Regions from separate parts of the Aneurinibacillus sp. XH2 genome, predicted to be linked through region 3. Evidence: riboswitches for the same ligand, from Rfam matches in the RefSeq annotation. Region 3 holds a riboswitch; each other region holds the start of a gene.
The links. Region 3 has a riboswitch for cyclic di-AMP ahead of ACH33_RS02590 (C40 family peptidase). Riboswitches for the same ligand answer to the same signal wherever they lie in the genome.

Region 1 (3,275 bases), 1.5 Mb from region 3:
TTTTCCAGTTCTTCCTCGTTAAATACAATTTCATCCCCGTTAACGCTCGAAGTCACCACCATAGAAGTAACGAATCGCGTCATCGGCACGTATTCGTCATTAAGAAAATAAAACACGTACGGATATTGTTCAACAAGGCGACTTGCCCAGGCGTTCACCGCTTCATTCTGCATAACATCTTCCAGTTCGCCGGAAAAACCGTAAAATGAAAACACAAGTCCTGCCTTTTTCTGGCGAATCCGTTCTTTGTCTTGCAACACTTCGTCAAAAAAAGTAACCAGTTTTGAAATATCCTCCTGCTCAACCTCTTCGCGCGAAATTTGGATGGGCGTAATATGGGCGAACTCATTATCTTCTGCCAGCTCTTCTTCCTCTTCTGCGCGCTCCGGTTCCCCCCCTATCTCCGCCTGCTTTTCTTCCATCGCAATACGTTCCGACATCATCTTCAACCATTCTTCAAAACGGCGCCAATCCGCTTCGTCCAATTCCCAGCCAATGGCTTCGGCAAACGCTGTAGCCCGTTCACGAGCATCCCATCCAAGCGCCTCGCACGTATCATAAATCATCACAAATCGGCTCTGCATAAACGTTCGCTGTTTTTCCGGGTGAGAAGGAAGCACGAACGTCCGGTAAATCTGTGCCGTCTCCTCATCTGTCCAATCAAAAAATGCGGTCGCATCATAGGTTTCTCTCTCCGCCCCTTCAATGTATTTTCCGATGCGTTTGCCTAAAAATTCATCCGCTTCTGCCATCAGTTCTGGAGAGAGACGCAGTTGCAGCCGACCTTCTCGACGTAACCCCAGCTCAATTTGTCCTAAAATGTCTTCCACTATACGAGCGATTTGTTTATAACTGTGATGCTCAATTTTTTCCCGGGTAATAACATATATTTGCGGCTCATCACGTCGTTCCAACGCTCTGTTTGAACCATGTTCATTTTCCCCCGAATTAGGTAGAGAAGCACTTTCCTCCGCTAGCTCTTCCCAAGGTATCTCGCCCGTCCGTTCCGCATCCACGCACTCACTTTCGTGTTCTTTCTGCTTTCGTCCTGCAAATACTTTGCGCAGGAATTGTCTGACCATGCTTCATCCTCCTGTTGCCTTTTCCTCAACGTATTCGACACGCTTTTCTTTTTTTCCTACACTATTTTACTGGGAAAAAAACGACACGAAAAGCATCAAAAGCACGTAATCCGTGCACGCTAAAAATCTAATTGACAACAATCGTGCCTGTGCTTTATTATAATCCAATCATGATTCAATCGCCGAATCCGAAAGGAGCGGGGGACCCATATAATAGGGGTGAATCACCTCTGGTGTAGGGCATTGCCTTGTGTCCGAACCCGTCAGCTAACCTCGTAGGCAAAGTTAAGGAGAGGAATTATGGTCAGCTTTTTCAGGAGTGTATTGAAGAGGGAAAATAAAGCAAAGTCACTGGAAGAACTACAAACTGATGCTAAAAAATGCTTGTCCGCTTTGATAGGGAAAAAAGTGACTGTAACAGTGGAAACAAACCAAGAGAAGAAAGAAATGAAAGGAATTCTAAAAAAAGTATCAGCCGAAATTATGGGAAATAAACACCAATGCTTGCATTTCTACCTCGATATTAATACGCAAAGCATCGGGACAATGGAAGTGAGTTCAGTATATGAAGATGACAAAAGCATAGTCATTCTCTGCGAACCGGACTATGCGCGACCAGGCCACTACAACAAAATTATTACTGTGACTAAATAATATACGCACCCTGCTTTTACAGCAGGGTGTCAAACTAAATGCTGCTAAAATTGACTAATCAACACGCCTGATAGAAAACAAACCATAACGAGATTGATACCTCGCTATAGTCTGTTTTTTGTCTTCTCATCCTCTCACTATTCTCCTCTGAACTGCGGCTTGCGCTTTTCGCTGAAAGCATTGAGCGCTTCCACGCGATCTTTAGTCGGAATAATCGTTTCATAAGCTTTCGTTTCAATTTTCAAGCCGGTTTTCAAATCAACTTCCGTCCCGTAGTTGATAGCATATTTCGCCTGAATAACGGCGAGCGGCCCATTCTGCATTATTTCTTCCGCCAGTTCCCGGCATTTAGGAATAAGTCCCTCACGCGTTGTCACTCCGTTAAGAATGCCGAGCGATTCAGCTGTTGCCGCATCGATTTTACGCGCTGTCAAAATCAGTTCTTTTGCTTTGCCTTTTCCGATAAGGCGGGGCAGGCGCTGCGTCCCGCCTGCGCCCGGAATAATCGCCCAACTTACTTCTGTCATGCCAAGCTTCGCTGAGTCGACCGCATAACGAAAATCGCAGGCTAGCGCCATTTCAAAGCCGCCGCCGAAACAAAAGCCGTTAATCGCGGCGATGGTCGGCTGGGGAAGCTCTTCTACCATATCGAACACGAAGCGAATTTTATGGATAAACTGGCGTACCTGCGCTTCGCTCATTGTCCGTCTTTCTTTCAGATCCGCACCCGTGCTGAACGAACGCTCTCCAGCCCCAGTGAAAATGACGGCACGGATGTCCCTGTCAAAGCGGATCTGATCAAGAGTTTGCTCAAGTTGCGTGAGCGTTTCATAATCAAAGCAATTCAATTCATCGGGACGATTCAGTGTTACAAATGCAAGGTGTCCCTCTTTTTCCATCAGTACTTTCGATTTTGCCGCTCCTTCATTATTCATGCATTTGCCCTCACTTTTCCTATCGTTTTCCATACACTTTTGCAGTAAAAGTTCGACAAATGTATGCGTTTTCCTTCTATTATTAATGCTCATCATATGAATAGCACAACAAATATATTTTGCAACGAAAGTTCCTTAACGGTTTGTCACAATGTTTTCCCAACGCGCCATCCAAGCAATCCCTTCCCTTACCCACTGTTCGATTTCTTTGATTTTATCCAGGGCAAGACCAAGCGCCTGCCCTATCGAGTAGATAAGAGCAATTTCTTCCGACACAATTTCCTTGTCCAGCGACGCCAACTTAAACATTTTGCGAATCAACATCATTTTCTCCAGTGTAGTAAGATAAGGACTTACCTCTAATGCTAACGCTTTCGGATCTTTCGGGTTTTCCAAATCATCATGGAAGATCTGGCGCTCACGCACAGTAAATGTATCCAGGTTTACTTGCTGAAAAATTCTTTCCTTTTCTTCTTCATCCATGTATCCATCTGCTTGCGCCACACAAATCAATAAACGAATTTCATATAGTTTCGGATGGCTAGCCGCATCCGTTATTTCTTTCATCTATTTTAATCCTCCTTTATGAAAACGCTTTACCAAC
Region 2 (3,275 bases), 480 kb from region 3:
TTAGACAGTTTAGAAAAGGGTAATATTCAGTATTTCCCTGTTAGAATCATAGACAAGTGTACGAACGAGCCGCTGGAAGGTTATTTTGTGGCAAATATTATAAATGTGGTAGACGCGCTTTGTCTTGAACATTCAAAGGATAGTGTTTTTGAACTAGATGGAGAAAAAATATATTCGGTACAAAAATATGCGTTGACTAAAGAGAATGTAGCTGGGAATCATATAATTAAACTAAAAGGGGATGAGATACCAGTATTTGTGTCAGAAAAGTTTAGGGAAGAAATAGAGAAGAATGGGATTATTGGGTGCGACTTTCAAGAAGTAAAGGTAGTTTAGAGGTGGATACCGGACTAAACGTTTTGACTGGGAGTTCTGCATCTTAAAGGGGAGCATATCACAGTGTCATACAAGCCGGGTCTGCACCAGCATGCGAAGAAATTCTTTTTTTGGCTTCTACTCATTCTTTGGAAGTGTACCTTATTTTGCTTAGCAGTGCAGCCGCGATAGGATTGTCCTGCTGAATATAGTCACGCCAGTTTTTTTGTTTCAGTTCGACTTTTATTGATAATGATAAGTCTGTAACGTATAAAGTTGTATTTAAAGGGGGTTCCGTATTTTATTTTTTGGATAATTGTGGAGAAAAAAGATTGAATCCATCTGAACCGGATAAAGGTTGGGTTAACCAGTACTTTTTGTCGGGGAATGCACACACGAATATGGATCTGATCGCACAACACATACAACATATTTGGTTAAATGAAATATCCCTTATCGATATTCTTGGCACAGAAGCGAACGAAGTCGAAGATAAGGTACAGCTAAAGATTGAAAAAAACAAAATTTATCAGCACATTCATATCCTCGATGATAGGGAAAAAGAAGTTATTATTGGCCGCTTCGGGCTGGATAACGAAGAGGAACGGACACAGCGGGAGATCGCGCGTGAGCTTGGCATTTCACGTTCATATGTATCGCGGATTGAGAAGAGGGCTTTATTGAAGTTGTTTCATGAATTTTACCGCAAAAACGAGAATGCAGTGAAAAATTAATCGAACATATAAAAACAAACCGCCGAAAAATGGGAAAAAATTTTTCGGCGGTTTGTTTCTTATTTTAAAACATAAACTTTTATATTTTGAACGCCAAACTTACTTACATGTTCTGGTGAGCCTGGCACGAAAATATCCACGCGGTTGTTTTGAATAGCTCCGCCAATATCGGTGGCGTGTGCGATCATACCGCCTTTCGGAAGCCCCTGGAAGGAATAGCCTGTAATGTACACTTTGCTTCCAAGCGGAATCACATCTGGATCGACCGCGATGGTACCGACCTTCAGCTTATTGCCGAAGTAGTCCACACCTTCCCACCCGCCGTTTTCTTCAGGTGCAGCGGAATAAGCCGTTGCTTTTGAAAAAATGACGCGCTTATAGGTAAACTTTTTACCAGAGGCCGTTTTCACCGACGGACTGTCGGAAGTTTTGTTGGCTGCAATTGCGGTCGCTGGTTTGTTCGCTTTCTTTTTTGGTGCCTTTTTATCGTCTTGTTTCTTTTCTGGCAACACAAGTACGGTGCCGCCTTGAATATTTTGCGGGTCTACGTTTGGATTCGCGGCTTGCAGCTTTTGGACAGGAACGTTTAGCTTCTTCGCGATGGTCCAGAAAGTTTCTCCTTCCATGGCTGTATAGGTGTCCGGTAATTGAATCGTAGAACCGATTTGCAAGTTTAATGGATCAACGGATGGGTTGACAGCCTGAAGCGAAGTGAAAGGTAGATGATGAGCCTTTTCAATGTTCCACAGCGTATCATTTCTTTTTACTTTGTACTCTGCACCGGCGGCTATATTGGTGGCGCTTACGCATGCAGTTAATGTAAGTAAACCGGTAAATAAACTTTTTTTCATACAAAAAACTCTCCTCTCCTGATAGCCTACAAGGTTAGTTGCCGGGTTCGGGTTCAGGAGTTTACCCTATGCTTATCCATGTATCTTGATAAGCAATTCACCCCAAAAGAGTATCCCCTGCACTTCTTTATTTAAAGAAGTTTCGGCTTTTTTGTACCCCGACATCATAACACAAAAATCAAAAGAGGATCGCTGGTAATTATAAGTACTTAAAGTTTTATCTTTCTTTTTCTTGTAAAAGATGGGAAAGTGTTACGAATTTATACCCTTTTTTAGAAAGAATAGGAAGGATTTTCTCCACTGCAAGCAATGTTTGCGTCTGGTCGATACCGGAGTCGTGAAACAGAATAATATCTCCCGGTTTGGCTCCACTTGTTACTTTGTTAACTATGTAGTCGATCCCCGGATGTGCCCAATCGCGCGTATCTTGGTGGTATGACCAGATGACGACCGGATGTTTTTGTTTTGTCGAACTGAGAAGCACAGTATATGTTACTTCTCCTCCGGGTGGACGAAAGAAGCGCGGGTGTTTCCCGATTAGCGAGTAAATGACTTGATCGGTTTTGCGGATTTCATCACGTAAACGGGCCGTAGTTATGTTCTTCATACGCGGGTGGGTAAACGTATGGTTGCCGATTTCATGACCTCTGCGATTAATGTCCCTGATCACACGCGGATACCATTTCGCGCGCTGGCCCACGACAAAAAACGTCGCTTTGGCATGATATTTGTCAAGAATGTTTAGCAACTTAGCCGTATAGACAGGATGGGGGCCATCGTCGAACGTAAGGGCAATGAGTTTCCGCTTCGTGTCAACATGGTAAATAGGGGAAGCAGTCGATTTCGAGATTGCTGGCGCTGCTGGAAACACAGTGGCCCAGCAGCATAACAATGTGGCGATTAAGCTAACGAAAAGCTTCACAATTTTCATGTCTCTCACCGTTTTATGTAATGGTATGTATAATGTTTGCGCGTTTTTGGATAGGTATGCTTACAAAGGGTGGGAATGCATGCAGAATATTTATCGTGTAGGAAAACAATACTAAAGTGGAAAGCATTCCAGATGAGAGGAGCAGAAAACGGTGGATGATTTGCAACTAGCCCGGGCGTTGTTTGGGACGACAATGGGATTTCATATTATTTTTGCTACGCTTGGCGTGGGGCTTCCGCTGATGATTTTAACAGCAGAAGTTTTGCGCCAGTGGAAAAAAGACAAAGACTATGGCATTATGGCACAACGCTGGACGAAAGGATTTGCGGTGCTTCTCGGGGTGGCTATTCCTTCCGGCACCATTGCGGGTGTTCAGCTTTCCTTGCTGTGGCCTGGTTTTATGGAAGTCGTTGGGAAGGTTGTTGCTCTTCCGTTTCAGATTGA
Region 3 (3,275 bases):
TTGCTCCTCTTCGATAGCAGCGATAAACTCTACTTCTTTTACCCTGTCCCGCAAAAATGTGGTCGGGAAAAACTCAAACTCCTGTGCGTAGCCGTTGAACTTGCGGGAATCATGTTTTTCGCGAAAGCCTAACTGCTCAAAAGCAGCAATAATGTTTTGGAAGCGCTGCGGCGGATTAACGCGAATGTAGTCGCGGTCCTGATTGTCTACCCCCGCTGCAATATCGAGATTGGTCACAAAATAATATGCTACCGTATGGCTTGAAATCAGCAGATCTTTCGGCAATTCATACCGAAACGGAAACACCTTTCTTTCTTCCGCCCCAATATTAAAATTGCAGGCAAACGGAATGGTAGCGATAGCCTGCCTGTATTCGTTTTGCTTCGTGCGAATGGCCATCATAAACTGAACGTCGATTTTTTTTATGTATTGTTCGACGGCACCACCCTGAATCACAAGCTCTCCTTCGACTGTATCGCCAAGTATAAACTCGCTATTGCGAAGTACCAGATCTACTCTGGCCGACCCGAATCCCAGCTTCGCCATCATCTTTTTGAACATCTCAACGACTCCCTTCCTTACCGAATGATTCTAACTATCCTGAGATTTTATGCAAAAAATACCTGGCTATAATTGTTATCCGTTATACAGCATAACCTTATTCTTCTATCCGTGTATGCTATACGTGGCAACATTATAAAAGTTTCAGCTATTTTTCCACTTTGCGATCCGGAAATGCTTCCTTAATGTTCTTCCATACGCCGCGCTCCGCTTCCCGCGCTTCCGTTTGCCATTCGCGGATCTGGTCGACGTATTTTACATTCGGCGGAAACGTCGCCAGGCGCGCCAGACCACTTCTAACAAGCGTACCATTGAAAAATTCCCCTTTACCGTCTTTCACATCAAGATATACATAACGCAGCCACCGTCCGTACCGATCCGTGGACTGGACATCTTTTTCAAGCCAAACTTCCTTGCCTTCTAGACGCCTCGTCGTATATTGCTTTGCTTCTTCTCCGAGATATCCTTTCGGCCGGTTTGGTGCTTTCGATTCCGGCGTATCAACAAGAATCAACCGTATCTTCCGTTCTTTTCCCTTCACATTTACCACAAATGTGTCCCCATCCACGACTCTAACCACTTTTGCCTTCTGCAGTTGCTGCTCGTTAACATTTACGACTGCCTTTGTTTCTTGAAAACTGTCCTGGGAACCTGTGCTACAGGCAGCAAGTATCCATACGCAAATAAACCATATGATAGACAAGCTCGCCTTTCTTCCCATGTCTCATCCACTCCACTTCATTTTTGTTCTAGATATGTTTTCCAGATAGAAAAAACTCGCGGACAAATGCTTCGCAAGTTTTTCCTAATCATCAAGATAAAAACCAGCCTATCGACATAGACTGGTTTTTATCTTAGTCATATTTTCTATTTTACAACACGACGGGCAGTTACATAATACTTTTTATACCAAGAACTGTTCAAACTGCTGATCGTAACATTATATTTCGTGTTGGCCATATGCAGAATTTTTCCACTCCCGATATATATACCAACATGAGTAATATCCCATTTGTTTTTCTTAGTGCTAAAAAATACTAAATCTCCTTTTTTTAGCTGGTTTTTTGGAACGTATGAGCCAAGCTTTACCTGTTTGTCATCATCCAGCGTATTTATGTTAATTCCGTTCTTTTTGAATATATAATAAATAAAACCGGAACAATCCATATATTTTCCAGGCACATAGGCATGTCTGTACTTTGCTTTGCCAATCAGGCCTTTGCCAGTATTGATAATATTGTCAATCACACGACTTTCGTTACTGATATTCAAAGTACTTCCGTATTTTGCAGAAATATCTGCAGCTTCTGCCTGCATGGGTGCAGCCATTCCCCCAAGCAAAATTCCTGCTGTTAATAGACTTGCTGTTACTGCTTTGAAATTTTTTTTCATGATTCCCTCTCTTATCTGCCGACGAGGTTAGCTGACGGGTTCGGTCGAAAGACGCCCGACCGCGCATGCGCGGTTTCACCCCAAATCATTGGTTCCCCCGTTCCAACGTGTATCAAAATTGGATTAGGCATATGTTTTGTTTCATGTATACCATAACGTACATAGAATACGATTTCATTATAATAAATGTGGATATGAAGCCTCTTTTTGTAATTAATTTCATATACTTACATCATATATAGACGGTCAGATAAGCCTTTCAATAGGCGAACTCAAACCAATAAAAAAACAAATAGACGGCCCGATTCTGAGCCGTCTGTTCGCTTTCTTTATTTGATTTTATGTTGAGTGACTACAGAAGGAGAGTCTGTAATGGTGTTTCTAACTGCCTATCCAGTATAATTGCAATAATAAGAATAACAAAAAAAAATACTGGCTAATTTCATGTAGTTTTTCGGATCTCTGTTTCGCATAACGGAAACAATTGCTAACGTCCCAAATAAAATGAGTCCCGCAAACCCTATAAGTTCCATTAACGCCCACATAAAAATGAAGCCTCCTTTATATGTTCAACCACTTCATCCTGAGAAGCTCCGCATATTCATTAAGATAAGAGTAACATAAGTTCCTGAAAAGACAAAAAGAAAGAAGCATCAAGTATATCATGGCAAAAACAAAAGAAGGTTATCCAGTCTAAAACAGTAGGAACAACCCTATTGTTTATATCTTACTGCTAAATGTCAGCCATACGAAAAACCCCTGCACAGGGGTTTTTCGCTAACCAAATTATCCATTCAAATCATCTGCTCAGACAATTGCTGCTCTCCCTCTTTTTCTTCCCCAAAATGCACAGTCCAGGTAATCACTTTTCCGGCAACAATAACCGCCAGAATCGTATAAAAAAGTTTATCTAAAGGCAAAAAGAATGAAGATAAACCTAATACGATTAAGTCTAAAATGAGAAACACGGTTCCTATCGATATACCGGTACCTTTACTGATAAAAAGACAGAGCAAATCCTCTCCACCCGTTGTTCCGCCATAGCGCAGGACAAGTCCGGCACCATAACCGGTGATAATCCCCGAAAGAACGGAAGCCAGCACCATCATATGGCTAAAATCAAAAATCAACGGTGAATACAATTCGCACAACTCATAAAATAAGGAAAAAGCAAACGTGCCTAGAGCCGTCTTTAAGATAAACTGCGGACTTTTTTTGAAAAGAATCAGGATGAAAAACGGGAGATCAAATAGAAGTATTGTGATTGCAGGTGAAAAGTCAAATACGTACTTAAGCAGAAGAGAAAGACCGACAAAACCACC

Region 1: linked by a shared signal. The riboswitch ahead of ACH33_RS13120 (hypothetical protein) and the one ahead of ACH33_RS02590 (C40 family peptidase) in region 3 are both predicted to bind cyclic di-AMP.
Region 2: linked by a shared signal. The riboswitch ahead of ACH33_RS04935 (LysM peptidoglycan-binding domain-containing protein) and the one ahead of ACH33_RS02590 (C40 family peptidase) in region 3 are both predicted to bind cyclic di-AMP.

Annotation. Positions count from the first base shown of each region.
Region 1 is NZ_CP014140.1:2,658,390-2,661,664, forward strand. It holds gene ACH33_RS13115 (hypothetical protein) at 1-1,082, opposite strand, end outside; cyclic di-AMP (ydaO/yuaA leader) riboswitch at 1,253-1,379, shown strand; gene ACH33_RS13120 (hypothetical protein) at 1,383-1,736, shown strand; gene ACH33_RS13125 (enoyl-CoA hydratase-related protein) at 1,874-2,671, opposite strand; gene ACH33_RS13130 (DUF533 domain-containing protein) at 2,807-3,238, opposite strand.
Region 2 is NZ_CP014140.1:1,013,678-1,016,952, forward strand. It holds gene ACH33_RS04925 (AHH domain-containing protein) at 1-336, shown strand, start outside; partial or broken gene ACH33_RS20030 (DUF4351 domain-containing protein) at 461-556, opposite strand; partial or broken gene ACH33_RS04930 (sigma-70 family RNA polymerase sigma factor) at 756-1,049, shown strand; gene ACH33_RS04935 (LysM peptidoglycan-binding domain-containing protein) at 1,109-1,900, opposite strand; cyclic di-AMP (ydaO/yuaA leader) riboswitch at 1,909-2,058, opposite strand; gene ACH33_RS04940 (polysaccharide deacetylase family protein) at 2,118-2,831, opposite strand; gene ACH33_RS04945 (cytochrome ubiquinol oxidase subunit I) at 2,983-3,275, shown strand, end outside.
Region 3 is NZ_CP014140.1:532,230-535,504, reverse strand. It holds gene ACH33_RS02600 (sporulation protein) at 1-549, opposite strand, end outside; gene ACH33_RS02595 (thermonuclease family protein) at 710-1,282, opposite strand; gene ACH33_RS02590 (C40 family peptidase) at 1,429-1,953, opposite strand; cyclic di-AMP (ydaO/yuaA leader) riboswitch at 1,955-2,093, opposite strand; gene ACH33_RS02585 (YitT family protein) at 2,748-3,275, opposite strand, start outside.